2 regions of the Arthrobacter sp. zg-Y179 genome follow, and region 1 is predicted to be linked to the other one. Evidence: riboswitches for the same ligand, from Rfam matches in the RefSeq annotation. Region 1 holds a riboswitch; the other holds the start of a gene.
What was found. A riboswitch is a leader RNA that binds a small molecule or an ion and turns the genes downstream of it on or off. The one in region 1 is predicted to bind cyclic di-AMP.
Positions count from the first base shown of each region.

Region 2: it holds a riboswitch for cyclic di-AMP, as region 1 does, so the genes downstream of both, LOC56_RS09430 (LysM peptidoglycan-binding domain-containing protein) here and LOC56_RS16320 (NlpC/P60 family protein) in region 1, are expected to answer to the same signal.

Region 1 covers NZ_JAJJOB010000010.1:492,308-499,483, forward strand. Annotated here, with positions in the region: gene LOC56_RS13485 (NlpC/P60 family protein) at 1-453, opposite strand, end outside; gene LOC56_RS16320 (NlpC/P60 family protein) at 472-1,266, opposite strand; cyclic di-AMP (ydaO/yuaA leader) riboswitch at 1,270-1,428, opposite strand; gene LOC56_RS13495 (M23 family metallopeptidase) at 1,577-2,341, opposite strand; cyclic di-AMP (ydaO/yuaA leader) riboswitch at 2,345-2,542, opposite strand; gene LOC56_RS13500 (metal-dependent transcriptional regulator) at 2,633-3,331, opposite strand; gene serC (phosphoserine transaminase) at 3,548-4,675, shown strand; gene LOC56_RS13510 (MFS transporter) at 4,724-6,004, opposite strand; gene LOC56_RS13515 (DUF3027 domain-containing protein) at 6,059-6,640, opposite strand; gene LOC56_RS13520 (cold-shock protein) at 6,662-7,045, opposite strand.
Region 2 covers NZ_JAJJOB010000008.1:171,770-178,945, forward strand. Annotated here, with positions in the region: gene LOC56_RS09410 (YeeE/YedE family protein) at 40-1,092, shown strand; gene LOC56_RS09415 (sulfurtransferase TusA family protein) at 1,126-1,353, shown strand; gene ligD (non-homologous end-joining DNA ligase) at 1,350-2,372, opposite strand; gene LOC56_RS09425 (MFS transporter) at 2,419-3,639, opposite strand; cyclic di-AMP (ydaO/yuaA leader) riboswitch at 4,183-4,329, shown strand; gene LOC56_RS09430 (LysM peptidoglycan-binding domain-containing protein) at 4,333-5,190, shown strand; gene LOC56_RS09435 (response regulator) at 5,278-5,952, opposite strand; gene LOC56_RS09440 (ATP-binding protein) at 5,949-7,176, opposite strand, start outside.

The DNA of each region.
Region 1 (7,176 bases):
AACTGCGGCCGGTGCGCTGAGGGTTGTCGCCTGAGCAGCAGGAACCGTGTTGGCAGCAGCACGCGTGCCGGCAGGGGCGGCAGCCGGTTTCGGAGCCGAAACGGCAGCAGGTGCAGCAGCTTCGGCAACCGGGGCTACCGGTTCCGGCACGGGTGCCGGGGTGGTGCCGGCAATGCTGTCGCGTTCGAACGAGACCGTGGCGTTCTCGGAGACCTGGAGGGCCTTGACCGAAGAAAGATCCAGGGTGCTTGTCTGGACGTCGCGCACGGCGTCCGCCCCGGAGGCATTGGCCGCAACACCGGTGGTCAGTACCAGCCCGGAGGCTGCCGCGATCACGGCGGCCTGGCGGCCCACCGTTCCGGCGTTGGCACTGACGGCGCCGGCAAGGGCGCTCAGCGTAGTGGTGCGTTCCACCGGCGCCCGGTGGCGGGCGCGCTCAATTGTCGAAGTCATGATGTCTCGAAACCGGGCTTAGCTGACGCGGACGAAGCTGGCGCCCGGCAGATCGGAGAGTGGGTGCAGGCCGGTGTTCATACCGTTCAACCCGCCGCTGACTACCTGGCCGTTGCCGACGTAGATCGCAACGTGGCCGCCGGTGATCACGAGGTCGCCGGGAGCCGGAGTGGAAACTACGGAACCGAACTGGAAGAACTGGCCGGGGGCCAGATCGCCGACGGACTTGCCGACGGAGCGCAGTGCCTTCTCGACCATGGCGGTGCAATCCTGTGCCACACCGATCTGGCCGTAGGCCGAAGCAACCAGGCCGGCTGCGACGTTGCCGGAAGCCGGAGCTTCGACAGGAGCCGCCATGGAGGAGGCTGCCACTACGGCGGGGCCGGAGGCTGCCGGGGCGGTGCGGGCGGCTGCGGCATTCTTGGTGGCTGCTGCCTGGGCTGCTGCGGCCTGCGAGGCTGCGAGCTCTTCTGCTGCCTGGGCTGCGGCCTCTTCAGCTGCAACCTGTGCGCGGTATTCGGCACCGGAGGTGGAGCTGGGGGCAACCAGGGGAAGCTCGAACGGTGCGTTGGCGGGAGCGGTAACGCTGCCGGCCACGATGTTCAGCGGGGTTGCTGCGAGTGCCTGGCGGTCCGTGCTTACGGAAGCCTGTGCAGGAAGTCCGGCAGCCAGCACGAGGCCGGATGCTGCAACTACGACGGCGGCCTGGCGGCCTACGGTCCCGGCGTTGCTGCTGACTGCCTTGGAAAGTGCAGTGATCGGGTTGGTCTGTACGGTGGCAGCGCGACGGCGGCCGTGAGCGTGTGATGACACAAGTTTGCCTCTCCCAATTGCCTACGAGGTGAGCTGTCGGATTCGGATGGGAGTCACCCGGTTGCCCGGCCAATGGCCTTTTGCAACTTAACCCCAAGGGTTTCTTTCGAAACCCGAAATTGGTTCCCCCGCCTCTGCCATGCGATTCTGCGAACGGACTTCAAACAGTGGCAGAGCTAGGCGATCTGTTCGAAGGTGCCCCACCTTTGGCGAATCGGGCACGAGGATGAGCGTACAGCAACATTTGAGGTATGTCACGTTCCGATCACGAAATGATATTCAACTGGTTACAACCAATTGATTTAAGCGCTTACAACCAATTCAGCGGGTCCACTACTTCGCCGTTAACCATGACCTCGAAATGCAGGTGGCAGCCGGTTGAGGAACCGGTTGTACCGCTTGCGCCGACCAGGAATCCGCGGTCGACCTCGGTGCCCATGGTGACGGCAATGTTGGAAAGGTGGTTGTACGTAGTCTGCACTCCGTTGCCGTGGTCAATCACCACGCGGTTGCCGCCGCCGTAGGGATGCCAGCCGGCGAAGACCACGGTGCCGGATGCCGCAGCGTTGACCGCGGTACCGCAGACGGCGGCGAAGTCCTGCCCGTTATGCATCTCGCCGTGCTGCCCGGTAATGGGGCTGACCCGGTGGCCAAACCCGGAGGTCTGCACCAAAGAAGCGTCCAGGGGCGCGGACAGCGTGCCCTTCGCCGCGGCAGGGACCGCATGCGAGCCGGCCGCAACAGTAATGGAGGCCAGCTTGGCGTCCGGGTCATATTTGCTGCTCAGCCCGGCCCGGGCGAATCCGATATCAGCGTTCGGGTCCGCCGAGACGGGCGCGTCGATCGCCGCCGGCTCGAGCTGGACCGGATCGTCGGCCACCGCATGCGTGGGCATGGCGGCCGTGAGGATCAGGCCCGACGTGGCAGCGGTAATGGCCACCTTCTGGGCGGCACCGCCCACGGACACGGACTTTGTTTCGGCGCGCCGACGGCCTGACGGTGAGGCGTTGCGCGGGCGCGCAGGTGCAATAGGAGCTGACGCGCGGCGCCGGCCCGAAGCAGCATGCTTCGACAAGTTATTCCCTCTCATGGATCGCCTGCGAAGTTAGCTGTCGGATTCGAGTAGAGAAACTCGGCCTTTCCGGAAAAGGCGGGGCATCACCTGCAACTATGCAGGAAATGCCGCCGGCCCCCGAAAGGCTTCACCCCAAGGCAGCAATGCTGCCGGAAAGTGGGTCCTCCGCCCCTGCCTGGACGAATTTGGTGCTCCGGTCCGCTGGCAGGGCTCGGCGGACGGACCGGATAACGATGGTGTTTCAGCGTCGGAACTCACTATAGGGTAAATGTCACAAAAGTGACCATTCCGTTACCCAATAGGAGAAACAAAGACGTGGGAGGCCACTTCCGTAGGCAGTTCCAAGGCACCCTCGATACCCGGAACGCGAACGGAAATATAGCCGCCTACAACCTCTGCAGTGATCTGCGCTCCGGGCCGCAGCCCCGCTTCGTCCAGTTGGGAAAGCAGCTCGGGTTCCACCTGGATCGGTTCGGCCAGCCGGACCAGCCGAAGCTTGGTCCCCGGCTCGGCCGTAGCGACAGTGGACACCAGGTCGACGACGCCGGTGATGAATACTTCCGCAGCCGCGCCGCCGATTCCCTCGAGGCCGGGAATGGGATTGCCGTAGGGCGATTCCGTGGGGTGGCCCAACAGCTCATACAGCCGCCGTTCCACGCGCTCACTCATCACGTGTTCCCAGCGGCAGGCTTCATCGTGCACGTAGGCCCAGTCAAGTCCGATGACGTCGGCAAGGAGCCGTTCGGCCAGGCGGTGCTTGCGCATTACTTCGGTGGCCCGGCGCCGGCCCAGTTCCGTCAGCTCCAGCCGGCGGGTCCCGGCAACCACTACGAGCCCGTCACGTTCCATTCGTCCGATGGTCTGGGAAACCGTGGGACCGGAGTGCCGCAGCCGTTCGGCAATGCGTGCACGGAGGGCAACAATGTTCTCTTCTTCCAGTTCCAGGATGGTCCTGAGATACATCTCAGTGGTGTCAATGAGATCCGTCATGACGGGCCGCTCCTAGCAAGGGAGGAAGAAGGGCAACGAACCGCTGCCCGGGGGTGTACGCCAACACGTTAGCCTATCCGCCGGACCGCCCGATAATTGCGCGGCGCCGGGCACAGGGTGCGGTGGCGGGCGTCATACATCGCCGCCTCCGGAGTGTGTACGGCAGAATGGAAGTGCATATCCGCCACCTTCGAAACCTGCTTGGAGCGTCACGCCATGGGCGATACCGCCGCACTGAAAATTCCCGCTGGACTCCTCCCGAAGGACGGCCGATTTGGTGCCGGCCCTTCCAAGGTACGCCCGGAACAAATGTCCGCACTGGCAGCGGCGGGAGCAAACCTGCTCGGCACCTCCCACCGGCAGGCTCCGGTACGGAACCTCGTGGGCAGCGTCCGTGAAGGCCTCACCGAGCTGTTCTCGGCCCCCGAGGGCTACGAGGTTGTCCTGGGCGTGGGCGGCTCCACCGCATTCTGGGACATTGCGGCCTTCGGCCTGGTCCAGGACAAGGCCCAGCACCTGTCCTTCGGCGAATTCGGCTCAAAGTTCGCGGCAGCCACCAACAAGGCTCCGTTCCTCTCGGCATCCAGCATCATCACGTCCGCTCCCGGTACGCGCCCCGAGCCTGCGGTGGAGGCCGGCGTCGACGTTTATGCCTGGCCCCAGAATGAGACCTCCACCGGCGTGGCTGCCCCCGTACGGCGCGTGGAAGGCGCCGACGCCGGCTCCCTGGTCCTGATCGATGCCACCTCCGCTGCGGGCGGCCTGGATGTGGACCTGGCCCAGTCGGATGTCTATTACTTCGCACCGCAGAAAAACTTCGCTTCCGACGGCGGACTGTGGCTGGGCATGTTCTCTCCGGCGGCGCTGGAGCGGGCGGCCCGGATCAACGCCGGGGACCGCTGGATTCCGGATTTCCTGAACCTGCAGACCGCCATCGACAACTCGAGGCTGAACCAGACCTACAACACGCCGTCGCTGTCTACGCTGGTGACCCTTAACGCGCAGATCGAATGGCTCAATGCCAACGGCGGGCTTGCCTTCGCCGCGGGCCGGACGGCGGAGTCGGCGGGGCGGATCTATTCGTGGGCGGAGAAGTCCTCCGTGGCCACTCCGTTCGTTCCCCGTGCCGAGGACCGCTCCAATGTGATTGCCACGATCGATTTCGAGGAGGACATCGACGCCGCGGCAATTGCGAAGACCCTGCGCGCCAACGGCGTGGTGGACGTGGAGCCCTACCGCAAGCTCGGCCGCAACCAGCTGCGGATTGCCACCTTCGTTGCCATCGAGCCCGACGACGTCAGTGCCCTGCTGGAGTGCATCGATTATGTGATCGCGAATTCCTGACCCGCCAAGTCGCCCCCCCCCCATAGGGGTCGTGGCAGGACCCGGACGCTAGGCGTTGTCCGGGTCCTGCTGCTTTTCCGGAGTGTCCGTGGTCATGCTCAGCCGGCGCGGCAGGCTCCGGTCATAGTGGAAACGCATGCCGTAGGTGCGCCAGGCCCAGACGAAACCAATCGCGGCGGCAAGCAGACCCGAAGCGGCGGCAACGCCCAGGCTCCAGCGGGGACCAAAGGTGTTCGAGACCCAACCCACCACCGGGGCGCCCAGCGGCGTGCCGCCCATAAAGATGGCAAAGTACAGGGCCATCACCCGCCCGCGCATGATCTGGGCCGTGGTGGTCTGGACATAGGCGTTGGCGCTGGTCATCAGGGTCAGTGCAAACAGGCCGACGGGGATCAGCGAGACGGCGAACAGGATCAGGCTGGGTGCCGCGGCGGACAGGATGCAGGCCAGGCCGAAGGCTCCGGCCGCACCAAAGACAAAGCGCAGGCGGGGCCGGTCCCGCCGGGCGGACAGCAACGCGCCGGCAACGGATCCAATGGCCATCACCGAATTCAGGACGCCGAAAATGCCGGCGTCCCGGCCGAACTCGGTACGCGCCATGGCTGCGATATAGATAGCGAAATTCATGCCGAAGGTCCCCACGATGAAGATCGCGAGCATCACCATGATCAGGTCCGGCCGGTGCCGCACGTACGCAAGTCCGGCCCGGATGCGGCCCTTCCCCGGAGGTGCCTTGGGCAACACGCGCAGCTCGCCGGCCCGCATTTTCAGCAGCGCAATGACCATGGCGCCGAACGTCACGGCGTTGAGTACGAAGACCAGGCCCGGGCCCACGGCCACGGTCAGGAGGCCGGCGACGGCGGGGCCGATCATCCGTGCCCCGTTGAAGGAGGCACTGTTAAGGGCGACGGCGTTGGGCAGGTCCCGCTCGGAAACCACCTCGGAGACGAATGCCTGACGTGCCGGCCCGTCCACGGCGGACACCACGCCGAGAGCCAGCGCGAAGGCGTAGACGTGCCACAGCTCGGCATGCCCTGAGAGCACCAGGAACCCCAGCGCCAGGCCCAGGGCGCCCATGCTGACCTGCGTGAGCAGGAGGACCTTGCGGCGGTTGTACGTGTCCGCGATCAGGCCTGACCACGGGGCCAGAAGCAGCTGCGGCCCCAGCTGCAGCGCCATGACTATTCCCATGGCTGCCGCGTCCTGGTCGGTCAGGATGTCATAGACAAGCCAGTCCTGCGCCGTACGCTGCATCCAGGTGCCGATGTTCGACACCAGGGCACCGATAAACCAGATGCGGTAGTTGAAGATGCGAAGGGAACGGAACATCAGTCCAGCGCCCCCTTGGGGATAGTGAACCCTGTTGCCGCGACCGTCACGGGATTATTCGTCCTCCTGGGCACCTGTCTCATCGGCGTGCTCTTCGCCGGCCTGGTTCTCGCCTGCCTCGTCCTGCTGCCCGTCGTTGTCCTGGCCAGCGGGTTCCGCTTCGGCCTGTTCCTGATCGGCCTGTTCCTGCGCCCGCTGTTCCTGTTCCTGCTGTTCCTGTTCGGCAGCAATGTCTTCCGGACGCAGCCGATCGGACCACGGCACCCACTCGGGAGCCAGCAGCGCTTCGTCCGAGGGGAGCAGCCCCACCTCGCTGACCGTCACCTTCTTGCTCCGGGGCATACGGGCAACTGTGGCGTACCAGTACCACCCGCGGTAGCCGGGACGGAGGGAGGAGAACCGGTGCGTTACCACCCGTTCGGCGTCGGCCGCTGCACCCAGGTAATTGCCTACTTCGTCTTCGGAGACGACGTCCAGCAGTCCGGCACGGGCTTCGGCCACGGCAGCCGCAAGCACGGCGTCGGGCTTCCCCGGCCGGCGCGGGGCGCGCTTGCGGACCGCCGGAGCAGCAGCATCCTCCGCAGCGTCGGCGTCGGGTTCGGGGGACGGGTCGGAAGAGGGAGTTACCGGTCTCATAGTCACTTCAGCGCACTTACCTTATATATCCAGATCATCGGCAACGGCCCGCAGGACGGCAGCTACCTTGGATGCGTGCTTCTTATCCGGGTAGCGGCCGCGCCGCAGTCCGTTGGAAATACCGTCCAGCAGCTTGATGAGGTCCTCGGTGATCGCGGCCATGTCTTCGGCATCCTTGCGGGTTGCCTTGGCTACCGACGGCGGCGCCTCGAGAATGCGGGCGGAGAGGGCCTGCGGTCCGCGGCGGCCGTCAGCCACACCGAATTCCATGCGGGTGCCGGGCTTGACCTCGCTGACTCCCGCAGGCAGGGCCGAAGCGTGCAGGAAGACTTCCTGCCCATCGTCCGTGGCCAGAAACCCAAAACCCTTACCAGTGTCGAACCATTTGACCTTGCCGATGGGCACTTCGGTTACCTCGTTCTTAGTTTAATTGCAGCAGGACACCTGCCGCAGGAATGGACGTGACCCGCATTGGCCCGCCAGGCCCGAAGCGGCGCCGGAGTACCTTTGGAGATACTACGGGGAAGTCTGTTCCC
Region 2 (7,176 bases), on a different contig from region 1:
TTGCCGCGGCATCTTCCCTTTTTCCTAGGAGCAGTTTCAATGCTTATTTCAGGCCTGCTGGTCGGGTTGGCACTCGGATTCGTTATGCAGCGGGGCCGCTTCTGCGTCACCGGTGCCTTCCGGGACGTCTGGGTCACACGCAATACCCGCTGGCTCACCGCGTTCCTGGTGGTTGTTGCCGTGCAGAGCGTCGGCGTGTTCGCCTTGGACGCCGCGGGCGTCATCACCCTGCAGGCCGAGGCGTTCCCCTGGCTGGCGACGATCGTGGGCGGCTTCATCTTTGGCTTTGCCATCGTGCTGGCCGGCGGCTGCGCCACGGGGACCTACTACCGCGCCGGCGAGGGCCTGGTCGGCAGCTGGCTGGCGCTCATTTCCTACGCACTGTTCGCCGCAATCATGAAAACCGGACCCCTGGCCGGCTTCAACACCGCCATGCGCTCCGTGACCGTGGAGCAGAGCAATTTCTACTCGGTCCTGGGCATCTCCCCGTGGCTGTTCGTGGCGGTGCTTGTGGCTGCGGTGGCCCTGGCCGTCCGGCACCACCTGGCCAAGCCGAAGTTCGCCATGGCCGCCCTGCCCGCGTCGAAAACCGGACTGGCGCACCTCTTGTTCGAAAAGCCGTGGAATGCCTTTGCCACCGCTGTCGTCATCGGGCTCATTGCCACTGCAGCCTGGCCGTTGAGCTGGGCTACCGGCCGGGAGGACGGCCTGGGCATCACCACACCCTCCTCCAAGCTGGTCACCTACCTGGTCACCGGCGATGCCGAACTCGTGGACTGGGGCGTGTACCTGGTCATCGGCATCCTGCTCGGCTCCTTCATTGCAGCCAAGGGCAGCGGCGAATTCCGGGTCCGGGTCCCCGACGCCGCCACGGCAGTGAAGAGCCTCGGCGGCGGTGCCCTGATGGGTATCGGCGCGGCCCTGGCCGGCGGCTGCACCATCGGCAACGCGATGGTGCAGACGGCCCAGTTCACCTTCCAGGGCTGGACCGCGCTGATCTTCATGATCCTCGGCACCGGCGTGGCTGCGAAACTCACCATCATGAACCGCCGCCCGGCGCCTGCCTCCGCACGCGTTCCCGTCGGCGTCTAAATCCCCACCAAAAGCTAGAAAAGGAAACACACCATGGCACAGGTCACCCTGGAAACCAACGGATCCGTCTGCCCCTTCCCCCTCGTGGAGGCCAAGCAGGCTATGACAACGCTGACGAGCGGCGACGAACTCGTTATCCACTTCGACTGCACCCAGGCCACGGACGCCATTCCGCGCTGGGCTGCCGAGAGCGGCTACCCGGTCACGGATTTCTCCAAGCGCGGTCCTGCGGAGTGGTCCATCACGGTGCAGAAGGCCTAGTCCTTCCGACGGGCACGGCTGGGCTGGACCCGCGGCGGCTCCCCCGGCATCTTCGGATAGTCCGGCGGGAAAGGCAGCTCGCCGAGCCCGTCGGCCAGGTCCCGTTCCCACCAGTCCAGCAGGACGTCGATGGACCCGGGCCGGGCTGACATTTCCGCCCAGGGATCCCCGACAGTGCGCAGCCGCTCCGGAACGGTCTGCATCGTGAAGTCCCCCGGATGCACCCGTTCCAGCTCATCCCAGGTGATCGGACAGGAGACGGGCGCGTCCGGGAGGGCACGGGGGCTGTAGGCGCCCGCCATGGTGCGGTCGCGGTTGGCCTGGTTGAAGTCCACGAACACGCGTTCGCCGCGCTCCTCCTTCCACCAGGCAGTGGTCACCTTGTCCGGCATCCGGCGCTCCACCTCCCGGGCCGCGGCAATCACCGCATGCCGGACGTCCAGGAACTCACGCTCCGGCCGGATCGGGGCGAACAAGTGGATGCCCCGGTTGCCCGAGGTCTTAATGAAGGCATCCAGCCCGGCCTCGGCGAGGATGGTCCGCAGTTCCTGGGCCGGACGCACGGCGTCGTCGAAATCCGTGCCCGGCTGGGGATCCAGGTCGATCCGCAGCTGGTCCGGATTGTCGGTATTTTCCGCCCGTGACGGCCAGGGATGGAACACCACCGTGTTCATCTGGGCCGCCCACACCGCAGCGGCCGGCTCATCCAGCACCACCTGCGGGTGTGAACGGGCACTCGGGTATTTCACGGTGACGGCGCGCATCCAGTCCGGCATTCCACGCGGAGGATTCTTGGAAAAGAACACCTCCCCGCCGATGCCCTCCGGAAAGCGCTCCAGCGAGACGGGCCGGCCGCCGTTGGCCCGGATGAACGCCTCGCCCACCTCCGCGAGATAACGGGCCAGATCCAGTTTCGTGATTCCGGGATTCGGCCAGAGGACCCGCCCCGGACTGGAGATGCGGACCTGCCGCTCCCCCTCCGGGCCGGGAACGGTCAAGGTGGTTTCCTCGCGTGCCATGGCTCTGCTTTCCCTCATCGGACAGTGTGGGAAAGAGGTTACCGCGTCAGGCGGCAGGCTTCTCCAGCACCGGTTCCATCGGAGCGCCGGGCCGGTAGTTCCTCCGCCCGTGGACAAAGTGGTACAGCACCGTGGAGGCCAGCAGGACGGCGGCCAGCACCCAGTACATGCCGTGGAATCCCATCAGCGGCAGGAGCATCCCCAGCAGCAGCGGGCCAAGGCCCACCCCGGCATCCATCAGGATAAAGAATGTGGATGTCGCCAGGCCGATTCGAGCCGGCGGCGCCGTCGTCACGGCAATCGCCTGGGCACACGGCATCAGCGCACCGAAGCCGAACCCCACAAACACGCCGGCCAGGGCCATCACCGTGTCATTGGGGGCGTAGGCGAGCAGCGCCAGGCCGACGGCGAAGGACACGAGGGTGGGATACACCACGGCGTTGTCGCCGTGCCGGTCCTGGATGCGCCCCACAAACAGCCGCGATACCAGCACCACGCACGCATAGACCACAAAGAAGAGGCTGGCGCCGAGCACCAGGCCTTCTGTCTGGGCATAGGAGTTCAGGAAGGAGAGGATGCCGGCGTAAGCGGCGCCGGCAATGAACATCACCGACGCAATGGCCAGGGCCGACGGATCGATGATGTCCGTCAGGTGCATCCGCCACTTGTTCTCCTGTTCCTCGGCCGTCGGCGTACGTTCAGGCAGGGACAGCACCAGGGACAAGACCAGTGCGACGGCGGCGCATCCGGCAGCAAACAGGAACAATGCGCGGTAACTGACCGACTCCGCCAGGAACACGGCCAGGAACGGGCCCACTGCAGTGGCCAGCGTGGTGGAGATACCGAAGTAGCCGGTGCCCTCACCCCGCCGGTGGACCGGAATCAGTCCCATAACGGAGGCGGAAATACTCGTGCTGGCCGCTCCGAATGCCATGCCGTGCAGGATCCGGACGGTCAGGAGCAGTGCCAGGCTGGACGCGGGGATGTACAGCAGCGACGCGACAACGAACACCGCAAGGCTCACTACCAGCAGCCTCCGCCGCCCGACGAAGTCCAGGAACTTGCCGGCGAACACCCGTGCCGCCAACGCGCCGAGGACGAAGGATCCGGAAGCGAATCCGGCGGCGCTGTCGGATGCGGAGAACTCCTGCACCGTATAGAGCGCCATGGTGGTCATCAACAGATAAAACACCAGTGAGATAAAGAGATTGGTGATGATCGCCAGCACAAATCCCCTGGTCCATAATTTAGAACCGCTGCCAGCCACTGCATTCTCCTGTTTGCTCGGAACAAGCGACCCATATTGAAAGGCCGCCTAACAACCTTACGCGCCGTCGCCGCCGGTCGGGAAATCAAAGCCGCCGTCCCACTGCTGAATTGAAGGAAATTTCAGTGATCCCGACCACTTTTACCCTCGTAGTGGGGCAGTCGTGACGCACGGGAAAACATCAGTCACTCCTGTATCGGAGGGTCGAAGTCTTCGGCGGCAAGTCGCACCGGGCTGGACGTCGTTTCCGGCGCCGTGATACAGCTGTTACTAGTGGGATCACACGCGTAACACCTGCCACGACGCCTGGGAACTGCCCGCCACCCGGCATGAGGCACGACGCTGTTAATATTGATACTGAAGCAGGCCATAGTGGCCGCTGAGGCCGATTTCGGCTAGCATACCGCGGCCCCGATCACACGCCCGAGAGAAGCAGATCACATAATGGTTATCCAACCGTAACTATCTTGTACGGTTATACCCATGCCGCTTTCTGATGCGGCTCCCCCGGGCTTGTTACCTAGCTCTGCCGCTGGTCCCGGGGTCCACAGAACGCACAACCACGGCAGAGGCGGGGGAACCAATTATGGGTTCCTTGAATCCTTGGGGTTAAGTCTCCGGTTTCACCGGCGGCCGGGTGTCTCCCATCCGAATCCGACAGCTCACCTCGCAGGTATCGGGAGAGGTTATTACATGACTTTCAACAAGACTCGTGGACGCCACCGCGCCGAGAACACCGTCGCAGCAGGCCGTGCACGGACCATCGGCAGCACCGCAGCCGTCGTCGTTGCCGGCTCCGGCATCATGCTCGGCATGGCCGCACCGGCCTCCGCCGGTGTTGTCGCCAACGACAACTACACCCCGTCGCAGGCCGTTGCACCGGCCGCTCCGGTAGCTGCCGCTCCGGTGGAAGCTGCACCGGTAGCTGCCCCCGCAGCTGCTGCCGCCACCCACACCGTTGTATCCGGTGACACCCTGGGCCAGATCTCCGCCGCTTACGGCGTTGGCCTGGACTCCGTCCTGGCGCTGAACGGCCTGTCCCTGGCATCCGTCATCTACCCCGGCGACGTCATCACCGTTGCCGGCGAAGCTGCTCCGGCTGCCGCACCCGCTGCGTTCTACGCCGCACCGGCAGCCGCAGTAGCTGCACCGGTTGAGCCCGCCAATACCGGCGTGGTCACCACCCAGTCCACCAACATCACGCCGGCTGCGGCAACCCCCGCAGCCAGCGGCACCAATGCCATCATGCTGGCTTCGGCACAGTCGCAGCTGGGCGCAGCCCAGGACTGCACCGTTCTGGTTGAGGTTGCCCTGCGCGCCGCAGGCCACAACGTGGGAGACCTCGGTCCCGCACAGCTGGCCGCCTACGGCACCCAGGTCTCCACCCCGGAGCCCGGTGACATGGTCTACTACGCCGACGGCGGCATGGGCCTGGCCCACATTGCCATCTACGTCGGCAACGGCGAGGCCATCCACAGCGGCTGGAACGGCAACCAGACCGTAGTCCAGTCCGTCAACGTCGGCTCCGGCCCCGTGTTCTACCGCGCGTAAGGCTTCCCAGCCACACAGCGCCAAAATGAGCGTCCGTCCCGTAAGGGCCGGACGCTCATTGCGTTAAGCGGTCAGCCCCCGGACGCATCAGGGCACAAACCGGTAGCCCATGCCGTGTTCGGTGAGCAGATGCTGCGGAGCAGCAGGGTCACGCTCCAGTTTCCGCCTCAGCTGTCCGATGTACAGCCGCAGATAGCCCGAATCCGTGGTGCCCGGTCCCCAGACATTGGTCAGCAGGGCCTGCTGGGTGACCAGCATCCCCGGATGGGCGAGCAGCTCGGACAGGAACCGCCACTCGGTGGGCGTCAGGCGGATGTCCGAGCCGTCGTCGAGCCGGGCGATGCGCCGCGCGGCGAGGTCCACCCGCACCGTTCCGAACGTGATTTCGCTGGGACCGGCAGCCGCGGGCGATCGGCGGGAAAGCGCCCGGATCCGGGCCAGCAGCTCCTCGGTGGAGAAGGGTTTGGTGACGTAGTCATCCGCCCCCAGGTCCAGCGCCCGGACCTTGTCCGCCGGGTCGAGCCGGCCCGAGACCACCAGGATGGGCACCGCACTCCAGCCGCGGACGGCTTCGATGACATCCATGCCGCTCAGCCCCGGCATGCCCAGGTCCAGCACCAACAGGTCCGGATGGGTGTCCACGGCCTTCCGGATTGCGGCGCTGCCGCTTTCCGCCGTCACTACCTCATAGCCGTAGGCGCTCAGGGTGATCCGCAGTGCCCGGAGGATCTGCACGTCATCGTCGGCGATCAGGATCTTCATCCGGCCACCGCCGGGGAGTGTTGACCACCCGCGGGGACGCGGTGCCTGGCGGCCGGCAGCGAGAGGACCATGGTCAGTCCGCCGCCGGGGGTGTCTTCGGTTTCCAGTGTTCCGCCCATTCCTTCCGTAAATCCCTTGGCCAGGGCCAGGCCCAGGCCGAGCCCGGTCGAGTTATCGATATCCCCCAGCCGCTGGAAGGGTACAAAGATCTCACCGCGCCGCTGCTCCGGAACGCCCGGTCCCGAGTCTATGACGCGGATTTCCACCCGGCCGGCAAACTCGCTGACGGACAGCACGCATTTGATTCCGTCCGGACTGAAGCGCACCGCGTTGGCCAGCAGGTTGACCAGCACCCGCTGCAACAGCACAGGATCCGCCAGGACCACGCGCGGAACCGTGGGGATTTCCAGTTCCACGTCCGCCGGGCCCAGTTCCAGCTCCTCGAGCGCGGGCACCACCGCATCCACGACATTCAGCGGCTCCAGGCTCACGCCGACGACGCCGGCCTGCAGCCTGCTCACGTCCAGCAGGCTGGTGACCAGTCCGGAAAGGGAGGCCAGCGATTCCTCGGCGGTGGCGAGAAGTTCGCTGCGGTCCTGCTCGGACCAGGTGACATCCGTGGCCCGCAGCCCGGTGACGGCGGCGGTCGCGGCGGTCAGCGGACGGCGCAGGTCGTGCCCGACGGCGGCCAGCAGCGCCGTGCGGACCTTGTCCGCCGCGGCCAGGGAGCCCAGTCCCCTGGCGGTTTCGGTCAATTCCCGGTGCTCCAGCGCCGCTTCCATCTGCGCGGTGATGACCGCCAGCAGGCGCCGGTCAGACGCCGCCAGTTCACGCCCCCACAGGTCCAGGAAGCACCGCTCCCCGACCGGCAGTCGGGTTAGGGCCGGGTCGTCGGGCGAGACGGAGGCCGGCCAGTCGCCGTCGGCATACAGGTCTTCGCCCTCTGACCGAATACGTGCGGCGCTGACATTGAAGGCCTCGCGGGTCCGGCTCACCAGGGCACCCAGTGCGTCCTCCCCGCGCAGCACGCTGCCGGCGACGGACGCCAGCAGCTCGGATTCCGACGCCGAACGCCGGGCGGTGCGGGCGCGCCGGGCGGCGGCGTCCACCACGTAACTGACGAGCATCGCGTTAACGACGTAGAGTCCCAGCGCAAGCATGTGCGACGGCGTGGCCACGGTAACTGTGTAGAGCGGCTGGATGAAGAAGAAATCCAGGGTCAGG